Regions from separate parts of the Pelomonas parva genome, predicted to be linked through region 1. Evidence: predicted binding sites of a transcription regulator. Region 1 holds the regulator's gene; the other holds the start of a gene.
What was found. The regulator NrdR, encoded in region 1, represses ribonucleotide reductase genes. The targets are predictions, from matches to a motif close to CACNANATNTNGTG.

Region 1 (8,731 bases):
CAGGCGCAGCTCGGGCCGCGTCAGCGAGACGGACTCGATGACGAGGCGGCCGTGCAGCAGCGAGCGCAGCGACAGCGCGGCGTCCACGCGGGCCAGCGTCAGCAGTGGTGGCCGGTCGGCTGCCGGGCCGTCGATGCGCAGGCCGTCCAGCACGACGGCCAGCCGCCATGGCTGGAAGTGCGCCTGCTCGACGCTCACCTTGCGGCCCAGCGCCTGACTGGCCTGCGCCATGCCGCTGCCGGCGATCCAGCCCGGCAGCGCCAGCGTCACGACCAGCAGCGCAAGCGTGAACAGCGCCGACAGCGCGGCCAGCGCCCAGAGGGCGGTGCGGAGGGAGAGGCGGGGAAGGGTCATCACGGCGGGCGCATTATTGTTGTCGGCGATGATGACGGCCGTGAGCATCGCCCTCGACTACGCCGGCTTCAAGACCCTGGTGCTGGCGGCAGCCCTGCCGCCGGCACCGCTGCTGCTGCTGTCCGCCTGGGGCGGCTGGCGCCTGAAACGGCAGCGGCGCGGCGGCGGCTGGCTGCTGGCCTTCGGCTTGCTGCTCACCTGGCTGTCGGCGACCGAGGCCGTGGGCGAACTGCTGAGCCGCGCCATCGGCCAGCCGGCTGTTCTCAGCCCCGCGCAGCTGGCCGCGCTGCGCGGGCAGCAGGACGGTGCCGTGCTGGTGCTGGGCGGCGGCGTGCGCCGACTGGTGCCGGAGTTCGGCATAGCCGCGCCCAGAGAAGTAACGGCAGAACGCCTGGCCTACGGCGTCTGGGCCGCGCGCCGCAGCGGCTGGCCGCTGGCCTTCACCGGCGGCATCGGCTGGACGGCCAGGGAGCTGCAGCAGTCCGAAGCCAGCATCATTGCCCGCGTCGCCGCCGAGGACTACGCCCTGCCCTTGCGCTGGGCCGAGAGCCAGTCGCGCGACACCCGGCAGAACGCGGCCAATACCTTGCCCTTGCTGGCCAGGGACGGCGTCAGGCAGGTGGTGCTGGTCACCCATGAAGCCCACATGCGGCGGGCGCTGCGGTCCTTCGAGGCCGAGGCAGCGCCGCTGGGCATGCGCATCCTGCCAGCGCCGGTGGGCCTGCGCGTCGATGCACTGAGCGACTTCAGCGACTGGTGCCCGTCAGCCGGTGGCTTCGAGCGGGTGCGCTATCTTGCCTACGAGATGCTCGCCTGGTGGGCGGGCCGCTGAACCGACCGAAAAAGTAGAAACCCCGCCGGGCTTGGAGGCCGGGCGGGGTCGGGTGGCTAGGCCACCTTGGGGCTCAAAGGCGATGTGCCGATGGGCTCCTGGCGCGCAAGGGATTGCGCCAGAGGGTTTGCCTGAAAAGGCAACTCAACAATAGGTGAGCGCCATCAGGCCTTCAAGAAGAGTTGCCCGAATAGCTCGTCGGCCCGTTTCGTGACTTCGGGAGGCAGCGTGATGCCGCGACCCCACTCGCGGGTCGTTTCGCCGGGCCATTTGTTGGTGGCGTCCAACCCCATCTTGCCTCCCAGGCCGCTGACGGGCGAGGCGAAGTCGAGGTAGTCGATGGGCGTGTTGTCCACCAGCGTGGTGTCGCGCACCGGGTCCATGCGGGTGGTGATGGCCCAGATCACCTCCTGCCAGTTGCGCGTGTCGATGTCGTCGTCGACGACGACGATGAACTTCGTGTACATGAACTGGCGCAGGAAGCTCCAGATGCCGAACATCAGCCGCTTGGCGTGCCCGGGGTAGGCCTTTTTGATCGACACCACGGCCATGCGGTAGCTGCAGCCCTCGGGCGGCAGGTAGAAGTCGACGATCTCCGGGAACTGCTTCTGCAGGATGGGCACGAAGACCTCGTTGAGCGCGACACCCAGGATGGCGGGCTCGTCCGGCGGCTTGCCGGTGTAGGTGGAGTGGTAGATCGGGTTTTTGCGCTGGGTCTGGCGGCTGATCTCGAAGACCGGGAACCAGTCCTGCTCGTTGTAATAGCCGGTGTGGTCGCCGAACGGGCCTTCCAGCGCGTGCAGGTAGCCGCCTTTCTCCTTCAGCGGCACGCCGCGCTCGCTGACGCCGCTGAAGCCGGGCGCTGCGGGAGGGATGTGGCCTTCGAGCACGATCTCGGCCGAGGCCGGTGCCTGCAACGGCTGGTTCTTGCCGACCCCGGTGTTGACCAGCTCGGTGCGCGAGCCGCGCAGCAGGCCAGCGAACTGGTATTCCGACAGGCTGTCGGGCACCGGCGTAACGGCGCCAAGGATGGTGGCCGGGTCGGCGCCCAGAGCGACGGCGATGGGAAACGGCTCGCCCGGGTGGGCCAGCGCATGGTCGCGAAAGTCCAGCGCGCCACCTCGGTGGGCCAGCCATCTCATGATGACCTGGCGGGGCCCGATCAGCTGCTGGCGGTAGATGCCAAGGTTCTGGCGGGTGCGTGTCGGGCCCCGGGTGATGACCAGACCCCACGTGATCAGGGGGGCTGCGTCATCCGGCCAGCAGGTCTGGATGGGCAGGCGGCCGAGGTCAATGTCGCTGCCCTCGAACACCTCTTCCTGGCAGGGCGCCTTGCGCTGCACGGCGGGCTTCATGTCCCACAAAGCCTTGGCCATCTGCAGCAGCTTGCCGGCGTCCTTCAAGCCCTTGGGCGGGTCGGGTTCCTTGAGGCTGGCCAGCACCCGGCCCACATCCCGCAAATCGGCCAGAGACTCAGCGCCCATGCCGAGTGCGACGCGGCGCGTTGTCCCGAAAAGATTGGTCAAGGCGGGGGTGGAAAACCCGGCCGGTGCTTCGAACAACAGCGCCGGTCCGCCGGCCCGCAGCACGCGGTCGCTGAGGGCCGTCATCTCCAGCACGGGCGAGACTTTTTCACGCACGCGTTTGAGCTCGCCCAGGCCCTCCAAGCCGGCGATGAAGTCCCGCAGGTCGCTGTATTTCATAACTGAAAGTAGTATTGAATGGCCGGAACGGCCTTGACTGGTTATCTTCCGACCGTAAAATCCGCCGCTTCGGGTTTCTACTGAAGCCGAACGGTGGGGCGCAGGCCAAACCGAAGCCCGTGAAATTATCACCGTCGCCCCTTCCAGACCGCCGAACGGCAGCCTGTGGCGGGCAGCGACCTCCAAGGAGCTGCATGACGACACGTCAAGACCTGATCACCCTGGCTCGCCACACACGGCAGTCGGTGTCGCTGTTCGTCAAGGACATCGGCAACGGCATGCTGGTCGTCAGCCACAACACGCTGGCGCTCGTCGGGCTGGCCGTGGTGGCGGTGCTGCTGGTGTTTTCGAGTCAGGCGGGGCTGCGCGAGAAGGTGGAGTCGGCCACCTTGGGTTGGCTGAACGCCCGCCACGAAGCCCGTGCGGAGGCCGATGGCAGCATGCTGCTGCCCGCCGAACCCGACGCGATTGCCCGGGCGACAGCCACGGACCCGCGCGAACTGAGCCGCCAGCAATCCGCCGTGGCCCACTGGCTGGCGCGCCGCTACAGCGTGGCGCCGGAGCCCATCAGCCGCCTCGTGCAGGAAGCCTGGGCAGTGGGCAGCCGCGCCAAGGTCGAGCCGACGCTGATCCTGGCCATCATGGCCATCGAATCGCGCTTCAACCCGTTTGCGCAGAGTCCTGTCGGCGCCCAGGGCCTGATGCAGGTCATGACCCGCGTGCACGACGACAAGTACGAGGCCTTCGGCGGCATCCATGCGGCCTTCGACCCGGTCACCAACCTGCGCGTCGGCGTGCAGGTACTGAAGGAATGCATCCACCGCGCCGGCAGCCTGGAAGATGGCCTGCGCTGGTACGTCGGCGGCGCCAACCTGCCCGAGGACACCGGCTACACCGCCCGCGTGCTGGCCGAACATGACCTGCTGAAGGCGGTGGCCGGTGGCCGCAGCGTGCACCCGGCAACCGTTGCGCGGCCCGCGCGCGAGCCCGCTTCGGCGCCTTTGGCTGCCGATTCTGAGCAGATCGCGCTGCTGCGCTGATTTACACTGGCCGCTCACGCGACTGGCGATCAGGGTCACAAGCTGACCTGAGGTGGGCCACCACCGGGGAGCGTGAGGCGGCTGTCTTCGATAGGGCAATCGCTTTCAGCCGTTCGCCTGGGCAGCCCAGTTCGTCACGCCAGCTCGTGAGCGCCTGGGATTCATCGCCTGACCTTCGGAAACACTGCCATGTTTGATCGCAACACCTCCACCCTCGCCCTGGTCGACCCCGAACTCTGGACCGCCGTCCAGAACGAGACCCGCCGCCAGGAAGATCACATCGAGCTGATCGCCAGCGAGAACTACACCTCGCCCGCCGTCATGGAAGCCCAGGGCAGCCAGCTGACCAACAAGTACGCCGAGGGCTACCCAGGCAAGCGCTATTACGGTGGCTGCGAGTACGTCGACGTGGCCGAGCAACTGGCCATCGACCGCGTCAAGCAGTTGTTCGGCGCCGAGTTCGCCAACGTGCAGCCCAACTCCGGTTCGCAGGCCAACCAGGGTGTGTTCTTCGCGCTGCTGCAGCCCGGTGACACCATCATGGGCATGAGCCTGGCCGAAGGCGGCCATCTGACCCACGGCATGGCGCTGAACATGAGCGGCAAGTGGTTCAACGTCGTCAGCTATGGCCTGGACGCCAACGAAGCCATCGACTACGACGCGATGGAAGCCCTGGCCCGCGAGAAGAAGCCCAAGCTCATCATTGCCGGCGCCTCGGCCTACTCGCTGCGCATCGATTTCGAGCGCTTCGGCAGAATAGCCAAGGAGATCGGCGCCTACTTCATGGTCGACATGGCGCATTACGCTGGCCTGATCGCAGCAGGCGCCTACCCCAACCCGCTGCCGCACGCCGACGTCGTCACGTCCACGACGCACAAGAGCCTGCGCGGCCCGCGCGGCGGCATCATCCTCACGAACGACGAGGCGATTGCCAAGAAGATCAACTCGGCCATCTTCCCCGGCATTCAGGGCGGCCCGCTGATGCATGTGATCGCAGGCAAGGCCGTGGCGTTCAAGGAAGCCCTGACGCCCGAGTTCAAGGCCTACCAGGAGCAGGTCGTCAAGAACGCCAAGGTGCTGGCCGAGACGCTGATCGAGCGCGGCCTGCGCATCGTCTCCGGCGGCACGGAAAGCCACGTCATGCTGGTCGACCTGCGCCCCAAGAACCTGACCGGCAAGGAAGCCGAGGCCATCCTGGGCGCCGCCCACATGACCTGCAACAAGAACGGCATCCCGAACGATCCGCAGAAGCCCATGGTCACCAGCGGTGTCCGCCTGGGCACGCCGGCCATGACGACGCGCGGTTTCAAGGAGGAGCAGGTTCGCCAGACGGCTCACCTGATCGCCGACGTGCTGGACAAGCCGCACGACGAGGCCAACCTGGCCGCCGTGCGCGAGAAGGTTGCCGCGCTGACGGCCGCCTTCCCCGTCTACCGCGGCTAAGCCGGGTCAATGCGCTGCCCGTTCTGCTCTCACACCGAAACCCAGGTCGCCGAGACCCGGGAATCGGATGAGGGCGACGTCGTGCGGCGCCGGCGCCGCTGCCTGTCCTGCGACAAGCGCTTCACGACCTATGAGCGGCCGGACATAGCCCTGCCCTCGGTCGTCAAGAAGGACGGGCGACGGGCCGATTTCGACGCCTCCAAGCTGCGTGCCTCCATGCAGCTTGCGCTGCGCAAGCGGCCGGTCAGCGTCGAGCAGATCGACGCTGCCATCAACCGCATCGAGGAAAAGCTGCTCGCCAGCGGCGCGCGCGAGATCGCGTCCACCCGGCTGGGCGAGCTGGTCATGCGCGAATTGAAGCGCATCGACAAGGTCGCCTACGTGCGCTTTGCGTCGGTCTACCGTAGCTTCGAAGACGTGGACGAGTTCCGGCAGCTGATCCGCGAGATCTGATCCGGGGTTTCCCTATCCCCCGTCAGGGGGAGGCGTGGGGGATGCCGTCCTCCCCTCCCCCCTCTTCACTCCGCCCTCGGGGGGAAAGACGCAGGGAGTGCTGCTTCCTAGAGTTCGTTCATCGACAACGAACCGCAGGAAGCCGCCATGAACCGCACCTCCACCACCCGCCGCAACAGCTTCGGTTTCACTCTGGTGGAGCTGTGCACCTGCCTGGGCATCACCGCCGCGCTGCTCGGCCAGGCTGTGCCGTCGTTGAGCAAGCTGCGCCAGGAGCAGGCCCTGCGCGGCGCCGCCAACGCCCTGGCCGGTGACCTGCGCCTTGCCCGCAGCGAGGCGGTCAATGCGGGCGAGTCGGTCTACTTCCGCGTCAGCGGCAAGGGTGCCAATGCCTGCTACGTGCTGCACACCGGCGCCCGCAACGACTGCGATTGCGCCGGCGGCCAGGCCGTCTGCAAGGCGCCGGGCAGCCAGGTCATCAAGGCCGAATGGTTGCCGACGAGCCAGGCTATGCGGCTGCGCAGCAATGCCGAGACGCTGGTGTTCCAGCATCGCCAGGGGCTGGTGACGCAGACCGGCAGCATCGAATTGAGCCTGGACAACGGCCCCGGCATCCGGCAGGTCATCGCCATCACGGGCCGCGTTCGCAGTTGCGCCACGGGCGCCAAGCTGGCTGGCATGAGCAACTGCGCCTGAGCCCCTCATTCGTGCGTGTTGGCGACCGACGGTGCGTATGCGGCGACGAGCGGCAGCACCGTAACCACTGAACCGACCCATGGTGCGGAAAATTGCACACATGCGACAACCGATCCATCCACGCCTGCGCTTTGGCGGTTTCACGCTCATGGAGCTGATGATCGCCGTCGTCGTGGTGGGCATCCTGGCTTCAATCGCCTATCCGGCGTTTACATCCACGATCCAGCGCAGCCGTCGCGCGGATGCCATCGCGGCGCTGTCGGCGCTCACGCAGGCACAGGAGCGCTACCGGTCCAACCATGCGGCGTATGCCGATTCGGTCGACACGCTTTCCGTGAACGTCGAGAAGGTCTACAAGTACTACGACGTCAGTTTTGCAGGCATCGGCGAGTCGGGCTTCAAGTCGGGTTATGTGGTCACGGCGACGCCGAAGCGTGGTGGCAGCCAGGCGTCGGACCGCGATTGCGCCACGCTCAGCATCAGGCTCGACGGCTCGATCTTCAAGTACGAGGCCGTGGATTCCAAGGGCGTGAGCAGCGCCAAGAACTGCTGGGGGCGCGATCATGGCTCTTCTTCGACCTAGTCATGTCCGTCGCGCCGGCGTCACGCTGGTGGAAATGCTCATCGGCGTGGCGATTCTGGGCGTTCTGCTTGCCGTGGCCGTCCCCTCGTTGAGCAACATGATGGAGCGCCGCCGCGTCGTCGCTGCGGCCGGCGAGATCGCCAGCATCTTCGTGCAGGCGCGGTCCGAAGCGACCAGCCTGGGCGGTAAGGTGAACATCCACCTGCAGCCCGTACCGGCAACCATCGGTGAATTCAGCTGTGTGCGCCTCAGCACCGATGACGTGATTGACGTCTGCCGCTGCAATCGCTCGGGGGAGCGTCTCTGTTCCGTCGGCAACGGCCGGCTGCTGCGCGAGTTCTTGCTGCCGAAGGATTCCTCGGTCACCTTCTCCGCAACTGGCGAATGGGTAGCCAGCAACCCCTATGTTGTCAATTTCATGCGGGGCAACTACGTGACCAACACCAACAACGTCCACGTGACGGTGATCGGCACGCGGACCCAGGCCAAGCTGCGCGTCGAGTACATCAGTTCCGGGCGGGTGCGTACTTGTTCGCCGGACGGCAGCATGAGCGGGTTTCCGACATGCGCAGCACAGGGGGGGGCATGACGTCCTTCCAGCAGCGCGGTCTGGGCCTTGTCGAACTGATGGTGGGCATCACCGTCGGGCTCATCGTCGCGGCGGGTGCCTCCATGGTCGCCGTCAACCAGATCAACGAGCACCGTCGGCTGATGCTGGAAACCCAGATTCAGCAGGACTTGCGCGCTGCGGCCGACCTGATCCAGCAGGACTTGCGCCGTGCCGGCTTCCGCGGCTTGCCCGGTCAAGGCGTGTGGTCGCCGCCGATGGCCGTCGGCACGCAGGCGGAAAAATCAGCGGGCGTGGTCACGGCCAACAAGTTTGTCGAGATGGTCAAGACGGAACGTAACGACGACGTCTCGCTGACCTATCTGTACGCCCGCGACGGCTCCACCGGCGAGCCGGTCGATGCCGACCACTTCGGCATCCGTTGGAACAAAGGCAAGGAAACGCTGTACGTGCAGATCGGCAGCCCGGGTGGCGCCGGCAATTGGCAGCCCATCACCGATCCTGAAAGTATCCGCATCACCGGCTTCAACATCGACATCGAATCCAAGCCGGTCGATCTGCCCGACTTCTGCGACAAGCCCTGCACCCCGGCCGCTGCGGGAGGGGTGACGGCCTGCCCGACCTTCGAGGTGCGCCGCGTCAAGTTCACGATCACCGCCGAGGCCAAGCACGACGCCAAGGTCAAGCGCACGCTGTCCAATGTCGGGCGCATGCGTGCCGACGTCATCAAGGGAGCCTGCCCCGCATGATGCCGCGCAGCCCCTCATCACCGCGCCGCGAACAGGGCGCCGCGACGCTGGTCGTCGTCATGGTGCTGTTCCTCGTGATGGCGCTTTTGGCGGCCTATGCCAACCGCAGCCTGTTGTTCGAGCAGCGCGTGTCGGGCAACTTCTTCCGCGCCAGCGCATCGCTCGAGGCATCCGAGGCCGGCATCGAATGGACGCTGGCCCAACTCAACGGCACAGCCGTCGACAACACCTGCAAGCCTGTTGCCGAAGGTGGTCAGCGCTTTTCCGACCGGTATCTGACGATAGATCCCGCCGACCGCCGTATCACATC
Region 2 (8,731 bases), on a different contig from region 1:
TTCATGCCGCCCATGCGCTTCATCATCTTCATCAGGCCGCCGCCCTTCATCTTCTTCATCATCTGCTGCATCTGGTCAAACTGGTTCAGCAGGCGGTTGACGTCCTGGATCTGCACGCCGGCACCGGCGGCGATGCGGCGCTTGCGGCTGGCCTTGCTCTTGCCGTCCATCAGCAGTGAGGGCTGACGGCGCTCCTTGGCCGACATCGCCCGCAAGATGCCTTCCATGCGCTTCATGTCGCGCTCGGCGCGGTCCATGTCGGCCTGGCCGGGCTGCTTGTTGCCCATCATGTTCTGCGGCAGCTTGTCCATCAGGCCGCCCAGGCCGCCCATGTTCTTCATCTGCGCAATCTGCTGCAGGAAGTCGTTCAGGTCGAAGCCGCTGCCGCTCTTGAGCTTTTCGGCCATGGCCTGGGCCGATGCCATGTCGACGTTGGCCGTGACCTGCTCGACCAGGGCCACGATGTCGCCCATGCCCAGCACGCGGCCGGCGTGGCGGTCGGCGTCGAACACTTCCAGGCCGTCGATCTTTTCCGAAACGCCGGCGAACTTGATCGGCGCGCCGGTGATCTGCCGCACCGACAGCGCCGCGCCGCCGCGCGAGTCGCCGTCCAGCTTGGTCAGGATGACGCCCGTCAGCGGCAGCGCTTCCTTGAAGGCTCGTGCCGTGTTGACCGCGTCCTGGCCCTGCATCGCGTCGACGACAAACAGCGTCTCGACCGGGTTCAGGACGGCGTGCAAGTCCTTGATCTCGGCCATCAACACGTCGTCGATGGCCAGGCGGCCGGCCGTGTCGACCAGCAACACGTCGATGTAGTGGCGCCGGGCGTAGTCCAGCGCGGCCAGCGCGATGTCGCGCGGCTTCTGGTCGGGCGTGGACTCGAACCACTCGGCGCCGGCCTGGCGTGTGACGGTCTTGAGCTGCTCGATGGCGGCGGGGCGGTAGACGTCGGCGCTGACCGTCAGCACCTTCTTCTTGCGCTTCTCGATCAGGTGTTTGGCCAGCTTGGCCGTCGTCGTCGTCTTGCCGGCGCCCTGCAGGCCGGCCATCAGAATAACGGCGGGCGGCTGGGCGGCCAGGTTGATGTCGGCCACGCCCTCGCCCATGGTCGCGGCGAGTTCCTTGTGGACGACCGAGACCAGCACCTGGCCCGGGTTCAGGGAGCCGACGACCTCCTGGCCGAGTGCCTTCTCCTTCACGCGGGCGATGAAGTCGCGCACGACCGGCAGGGCCACGTCGGCCTCCAGCAAGGCCATGCGCACCTCGCGCAGCATGTCCTGCACGTTGGTCTCGGTGATGCGGGCCTGCCCGCGCATCGTCTTGACGAGGCGACTCAGGCGGTCGGTGAGGTTGGAAGCCATGGAATTGGAGGGGCGGTCCGGCAGAACGCGCGGAGCCCAAAAGTACACTGCGGCCATGAGTTTATCGCCCGCTCTCCCAGGAGACCCCGTCGTCGGGCCGGGCGTCGCGCTGGCCGTCGCCAGCGGCCTGGCGCTGCTGGGCTATGTCTGGGTCGGCCTGCTGCGCGCCCGTGCCGGTGAGGTGGACTCAGCGGCACGTCCGCCGCTGCGCTCGGTGCCGCCGATGGCGCTGGCCTGGACGGCGCAGTTCGTCGCCCTGTTCATCGACATCAGCGGCTTCGGCCTGGCCACGCCGGGCGCGCGCTTCGGTTTTGCGCCCGCGCTGTCGATGACGGCCTGGCTGGTGCTGACTGTCTATCTGATCGAAAGCCGCTTCCTGCCGCTGCACAGCGTTCGCCGCGTGCTGGCCTGGCTGGCGGCGGCCGCCGTGCTCTTGGCCTGGGGCTTTCCGGGCGAGAGCCGGCCGCAGGCGGCCTCGCCCTGGGCGCCGTTGCACTGGGTGTTGGGCCTGGCGTCCTACGGCCTGTTCGGCGTGGCGGTGCTGCATGCGGCCTTGATGAACCGCGCCGAGAACCGCCTGCGCCACAAGCAGGCCACGCCCGGGGGGTTGCCGCTGCTGCAACTGGAGCGGCTGACCTTCCAGTTCGTCGCTGCCGGCGTGGGCGTGCTGTCGCTGGCCATCCTGCTGGGCTGGTGGTTCACGCCGGCCTGGAAGTGGGACCACAAGAACCTGCTCGCCGTGCTGGGCTGGCTGGTGCTGACCGGCCTGCTGGTCGGCCGGCGCATCTACGGCTGGCGCGGTCGTCGTGCGACACGCTGGCTCTATGCCGGCGCGGCGCTGCTGCTGCTGTCCTACGCCGGTTCGCGCTTCGTGTTCGAAGTCATCCTGCAGCGCGGCCTGGGCGGGGGGGGGGGCGCATGAAGTACCTGCTGTGGCTGGCGGTGCTGGCGCTGATCATCTTCATCATCGGCGTCAAGCGCGGTCGGCCGCGCGAGCCCGAGGTGCGCAGCAAGCCACCCTCGCCCAAGGCAGCCGATGCGCCGCAGGCCATGCTGCGCTGTGCCGAGTGCGGCATGCACCTGCCGGCCGACGAGTCCCTGCCCGGCAAGGGCGGTGTGTTCTGCAGCGCGGGTCACCGCAACAGCTTCGAGGCCCGCGAGGGCCGGGGCTGAAGGGTGGTCCCGGGCAGCTGGTTCGTCGAAGCCCCGCCGGCCGAGCCGGCCGAGAGCAGCGTTGCCTTCGACCGCCTCTACCGCGCCTTCCTGGCCGCTCGCGCGGCGCTGGGCCTGGCGCTGATCGGCGCCCAACTGATCGCCTCGGTACTGTCGGCGCCGCCTGCACCCTCCACGCTGGCGCTCAGTGCCTCCTATGCCGCCGCCGCCGTCGCGCTGTGGCTGCTGCCGCAACTGCGCCGAGGCGCATCGGCGCGCAGCCTGGCGCGTATCAGCAGCCCGCATTGGTGGAGCGCCGTCGGCATGGACCTGATCCTGTTCGGCGTGCTGCACGCGCTGGACCCGAGCGGCGTCAACTACGGCGCCTTGTTCGTCATGCCGGTGCTGATGGCCGCCGTGCTGTGCCCGCGCCGGCTGGCGCTGGCGACGGCGGCGATGGCCACGCTGGGCCTGCTGGCGGCGGCGGCCTGGTCGCTGCTGAGCGGCGTGGATGTGGGGCTGAAGACGACTCAGGCTGGGCTGGTGGGCAGCGGCCTGTTCGCCGTCAGCCTGCTGGCCGGTGAGCTGAGCGCCCGCCTGGCCCGCGAGGAGAAGGCTGCGCGCGGCAGCCTGGCGCTCGCCCGCCAGCAAGAGTCGCTGAACCGCCTCGTCATCGACGAGATGCAGGAGGGTGTGCTGGTCGTCGACCGCCGCGGCCGCGTGCGGGCGATGAACCCGGCGGCGCGCGCGCTGCTGTGCGCCGCAGACGGTGAACTGAGCTGGCAGTTGCGCGGCCGGGCCGACTGGCAGGCTCTGGTGCAGGCGCTGGAGCGGGCCTATGCGGGCGGCGCGACCAGCGCGGGCACCGAGATCGACGTGGCCTTGCCGCTGGACGGCGGCGTCACGCGCAGCCTGCGCCTGCGGCTGCGCTTCACGCGCCAGCGCGAGGGCAGCGAGGAGCTGTGCGTGATGTTCGTCGAGGACAACCGCGCGCTGCTGGCCCGCACGCGGCAGGAAAAGCTGGCCGCGATGGGCCGCGTGTCGGTCGGCATCGCGCACGAGATCCGCAATCCGCTGGCGGCCATCGCCCAGGCCAATGCGCTGATCGCCGAGGACGTGGCCGGCATGCGCGCCGAGCAGCTGACGCGCATGGTCGCGTCGAACGTGCAGCGGCTGAAGCGGCTGGTCGACGATGTGACCGAGATCGCGCCCGGCATGCAGCCCGACACGCAGGCGCTGGACGTGAGCACCCTGGTGCACGAGACCTGCGTGGACTGGGTCGTGGTCAACGGCATCGAGGCCGGTGCGACAAGCCGCTTCCGCCTGCAGATCGCCGCAGCGGGCCTGACGGGGCTGTTCGATGCCGAGCATCTGCGCCGCGTGCTCGTCAACCTGCTGGACAACGCGCAGCGCCATGCCGATGACGGCGCGGGTGCGATCCGCGTGTCGCTGCAGCGCCAGGGCGATGCGCTGGATCTCGTCGTGCGCAGCGCCGGCGCGCCGGTGCCGGCGGATGTCGAGCGGCATCTCTTCGAGCCCTTCTTCTCGACGCGCAGCCGCGGCTCGGGCCTGGGCCTCTATATTTGCCGCGAGTTGTGCGAGCGTCATGGTGCCCGCATCGAGTTCCGGCGCGCTGCCGATGCGGCGGCCAACGAGTTCTGCGTGCGGCTGCGCACGCCCAAGCCCATCCCCGAGTCCGAGCCGACATGAACGCTGCCTCCCCTGCGCGCCTGCTGGTCGTCGACGACGAGCCGGACCTGCGCACGCTGTACGAGCTGACCCTGCTGCGCGAGGGCTATGAGATCGACAGCGCCGGCTCCGTCGCCGAGGCGCTGGCGCATTTGCAGGCGGAGCAGTACGGCGCCGTCATCACGGACATGAAGCTGCCCGACGGCTCCGGCCTGTCGCTGCTGCGCTGGCTGGATCAGGCGGGCCGGCCCGAGAAGGCCATCGTCATCACGGCCTTCGGCTCGGCCGAGAACGCGGTGGAGGCGCTTAAGGCCGGCGCCTTCGACTACCTGACCAAGCCGGTGGACCTGCGCCAGTTCCGCCTCGTCGTCGGCTCGGCGCTGGGCCGTCAGCCGGCAGCGCGCGCGCCGGACCCCGCGCCGGCCGCCGAGGCCGCGTCGACGGCGTCCGCTTCGGCGCTGCGGTTGGTGGGCGAGTCGCCGGCCATCCGCGCCGTGCGGGCCCTGGTCGACAAGGTGGGCCGCAGCATGGCGCCGGTGCTGGTGCAGGGCGAGTCGGGCACCGGCAAGGAGCTGGTGGCCCGCGCCATCCACGACCATGGCACCCGCGCCGGCCAGCGCTTCGTCGCCGTCAACTGCGGTGCCATTCCCGAGAACCTGCTGGAGGCCGAGTTCTTCGGCTACCGCAAGGGCGCGTTCACCGGCGCGAATGAGGACCGCGAAGGCTTCTTCCAGGCGGCCGACGGCGGCACGCTGTTCCTCGACGAGATCGGCGACCTGCCGCTGGCGATGCAGAGCAAGCTGCTGCGCGTCATCCAGGAGCGTTCGGTGCGGCCGGTGGGTGCCACGGCCGAGACGCCGATCAATGTGCGCATCGTCAGCGCGACGCACAAGGACCTGGCAGCCGAGGTGGCGGCGGGCCGCTTCCGCCAGGACTTGTTCTACCGGCTTAACGTCATCCAGATCCGCGTGCCGCCGCTGCGTGAGCGGCTGGAGGACCTGGGCCTGATCAGCAACCGCGTGCTGGCCCGCATCGCGCAGGATGCCGGCGTGTCGCCCACGCCGCGGCTGACGACCGGCGCGCTGCAGACGCTGGCGCGCTATGCCTTCCCGGGCAATGTGCGCGAGCTGGAGAACCTGCTGCACCGCGCGCTGGCGCTGGCCGGCGGCGAGTGGATAGACGCCGACGACCTGGGCCTGCCGGACACGCTGCTGGACGAGGGCCGCAGCGAGTCGCAGTTCGCGGCGCTGGACACGCCGCTGGCAGCCGCGCCGGTGGCCGAAGGGCTGTCGCTGCCCGAGCAACTGCCGAGCGACCTGGCGCGCTACCTCGACGAGGTCGAGCGCGCCATCCTGCTGCGGGCGCTGGAGGCGCACCGCTTCAACCGCACGGCGGCGGCGGCCAGCCTGGGGTTGTCGCTGCGGCAGATTCGCTACCGCATGGCGCGGCTGGCGATTTCCGCAGACGACAGCTGAGAAATCCCTGCTCGGTATTTGCCCTGCTTGAACTTCTCGGCCACCGAGCACGGCTGTGGCCGCGTCGCCGCAACGCCAGCATCGGCGCGGCTTTGCGGGCAGGTTCGGCCCGCCAGCCCAGTGCTGATGCGGGTCTCGCACGGACATCCCCGATCTGATCGGCCCACGGCGCGCGCAGAGCGTTTTTCCAGCGGAATCGCCGACAGGGTTTGACACTAGGGGTAGTGCTTGAGGGGGCGTCGGGCCATAGATATAGTGTCCCTTCGTGATATCCTGCTAACCCAGTCGACCCCATGACCCTCCCCTTGGAATCGCTGTTTGACGTGGCTTGCCGCCCGCAGCAGCGCAGCCGAGGACCCCGCCGGAATGCCGGTCGGGCAATGGACCGGCAGGGACGAAATACCCCCATTGAAGCAACGCACGATGCGTCGACCCTCCCCAGGGTTGTTGCCGCGCGTTTGCCCGTCATTTCTCGAATTTCTTGACAAGGATTCCTCATGCTGCATGAAGCCGCCACGGGCCAGGCCGCCCCCGCCGCCGCTCTCTCCCCGACCGCGTTTGGGTCCGACGCGCCGTCTCAAGCAGCGCCCACGCCGTCGAGCTATCAGGCCTACCAGATCATTCGCCGCAACGGCGCCGTGGTCTCGTTCGAGCCGAGCAAGATCGCCGTGGCGCTGATGAAGGCCTTCCTGGCCGTGCATGGCACGACCGGCGCGGCCTCGGCCAGCGTGCGCGAGACGGTCGAGCAGCTGACGCAGAACGTCGTGCGCGCGCTGCTGCGTTCGCGCCCCAGCGGCGGCACCTTCCACATTGAGGACGTGCAGGACCAGGTCGAGCTGGGCTTGATGCGCAGCAGCAACCACGAAGTCGCCCGTGCCTACGTCCTCTATCGCGAACGTCGCGCGCAGGAACGCGCCGCCCAGGGTGAAGCCTCGCGCGCCGCCGAGCCGGCGCTGATGGTGGTGGACCGCGGCGAGCGCCGGCCGCTGGACCTGGGACACTTGAAGTCGCTGATCACCTCGGCCTGCGAGAACCTCGGCGCCGACGTGAAGCCCGCCCCCGTGCTGGCCGAGACCATGCGCAACCTGTACGACGGCGTTGCCATCGACGAGGTCTACAAGGCCGCCATCCTGGCGTCGCGCACGCTGATCGAGAAGGACCCCGGCTACAGCCGCGCGACGGCCCGCCTGCTGCTGCACACGATCCGCCGGGAGATCCTCGGTGGTGAAGTGCTGCAGGGCGAGATGACCGCGCGCTATGCGGAGTACTTCCCCGGCTACATCAAGAAGGGCATCAAGGCCGAGCTGCTGGATGAGAAGCTGGGCCAGTACGACCTGGCCAAGCTGGGCGCTGCACTGAAGGCCGAGCGCGACCTGCAGTTCGACTACCTTGGCCTGCAGACGTTGTACGACCGCTACTTCCTGCACATCGCCGATGAGCGCATCGAGATGCCGCAGGCCTTCTTCATGCGGGTGGCCATGGGCCTGGCGCTGGGCGAGATCGATCGCGAAGCCCGCGCCATCGAGTTCTACGAAGTGCTGTCCAGCTTCGACTTCATGTCCAGCACGCCGACGCTGTTCAACGCCGGCACGCGTCGCTCGCAGCTGTCCAGCTGCTACCTGACGACCGTGGCCGACGACCTGGACGGCATCTACGAGGCGCTGAAAGAGAACGCGCTGCTGAGCAAGTTTGCCGGCGGCCTGGGTAACGACTGGACGCCGGTGCGCGCGCTCGGCTCGCACATCAAGGGCACCAACGGCAAGAGCCAGGGCGTCGTGCCCTTCCTGAAGGTCGTCAACGACACGGCCGTCGCCGTGAACCAGGGCGGCAAGCGCAAGGGCGCCGTCTGCGCCTATCTGGAAACCTGGCACTTGGACATCGAAGAGTTCCTGGACCTGCGCAAGAACACCGGCGACGACCGCCGCCGCACGCACGACATGAACACGGCGAATTGGATTCCCGACCTGTTCATGCGCCGCGTCATCGAAGGCGGCGACTGGACGCTGTTCAGCCCATCCACCTGCCCGGACCTGCACGACCTGTTCGGCAAGCCCTTCGAAGTGGCCTACACGGCGTATGAGGCCAAGGTCGACCGTGGCGAGATCAAGCTCTTCAAGCGCATGCCCGCCAAGGACCTGTGGCGCAAGATGCTGTCGATGCTGTTCGAGACGGGCCACCCCTGGATCACGTTCAAGGACGCCTGCAATGTGCGCAGCCCGCAGCAGCACGTCGGCGTCGTGCACTCTTCCAACCTGTGCACCGAGATCACGCTGAACACCAACGACAGCGAGATTGCCGTCTGCAACCTCGGCTCGGTCAACCTGGCCCAGCACATCAAGGACGGTCAGATCGACCAGGCCAAGCTGAAGAAGACGACGCGCACGGCGATGCGCATGCTCGACAACGTCATCGACATCAACTACTACGCCGTCAAGAAGGCCCGCGACTCCAACCTGCGCCACCGCCCGGTGGGGCTGGGCATCATGGGCTTCCAGGATGCGCTGTACCAGTTGCGCACGCCTTACGCATCGCAGGCCGCCGTCGAGTTCGCCGACCGTTCGATGGAAGCCGTCTGCTATCACGCCTACTGGGCCTCGACCGAGCTGGCTGAAGAGCGCGGCCGCTACTCTTCGTACAAGGGCTCGCTGTGGGACCGCGGCATCCTGCCGATCGACTCGCTCGACCTGCTGGCCGACGCCCGCGGCGGCTATGTCGACGTGGACCGTTCGACGACGCTGGACTGGGACGCGCTGCGCGGCCGCATCGCCACCTACGGCATGCGCAACAGCAACTGTGTGGCCATCGCGCCCACCGCGACCATCTCCAACATCATCGGCGTGGACGCGTCCATCGAGCCCTGCTTCGGCAACCTGTCGGTCAAGTCCAACCTGTCGGGCGAGTTCACCGTCATCAACGAATCGCTGGTGCGTGACCTGAAGGCGCTGGGCCTGTGGGACGACGTGATGGTCATGGACCTCAAGCACTTCGACGGCTCGCTGCGCCGCATCGACCGCGTGCCCGAAGAGATCAAGGCGCTGTACGCGACCGCCTTCG

Region 2: ACG00Y_RS04130 (ribonucleoside-diphosphate reductase subunit alpha) is a predicted target of NrdR. The motif match lies at 5,922-5,935, and genes of this name have one in related genera.

The regions. Positions count from the first base shown of each region.
Region 1 is NZ_JBIGHV010000005.1:445,731-454,461, forward strand. Features, by position in the region: gene ACG00Y_RS15855 (DUF748 domain-containing protein) at 1-354, opposite strand, end outside; gene ACG00Y_RS15860 (YdcF family protein) at 395-1,186, shown strand; gene ubiD (4-hydroxy-3-polyprenylbenzoate decarboxylase) at 1,351-2,889, opposite strand; gene ACG00Y_RS15870 (lytic transglycosylase domain-containing protein) at 3,084-3,929, shown strand; ZMP/ZTP riboswitch at 3,938-4,059, shown strand; gene glyA (serine hydroxymethyltransferase) at 4,119-5,372, shown strand; gene nrdR (transcriptional regulator NrdR) at 5,382-5,825, shown strand; gene ACG00Y_RS15885 (GspH/FimT family pseudopilin) at 5,973-6,521, shown strand; gene ACG00Y_RS15890 (type IV pilin protein) at 6,622-7,104, shown strand; gene ACG00Y_RS15895 (pilus assembly FimT family protein) at 7,085-7,693, shown strand; gene ACG00Y_RS15900 (PilW family protein) at 7,690-8,421, shown strand; gene ACG00Y_RS15905 (PilX N-terminal domain-containing pilus assembly protein) at 8,418-8,731, shown strand, end outside.
Region 2 is NZ_JBIGHV010000002.1:47,613-56,343, forward strand. Features, by position in the region: gene ffh (signal recognition particle protein) at 1-1,361, opposite strand, end outside; gene ACG00Y_RS04110 (cytochrome C assembly family protein) at 1,417-2,283, shown strand; gene ACG00Y_RS04115 (PP0621 family protein) at 2,280-2,534, shown strand; gene ACG00Y_RS04120 (sensor histidine kinase) at 2,538-4,223, shown strand; gene ACG00Y_RS04125 (sigma-54-dependent transcriptional regulator) at 4,220-5,677, shown strand; gene ACG00Y_RS04130 (ribonucleoside-diphosphate reductase subunit alpha) at 6,175-8,731, shown strand, end outside.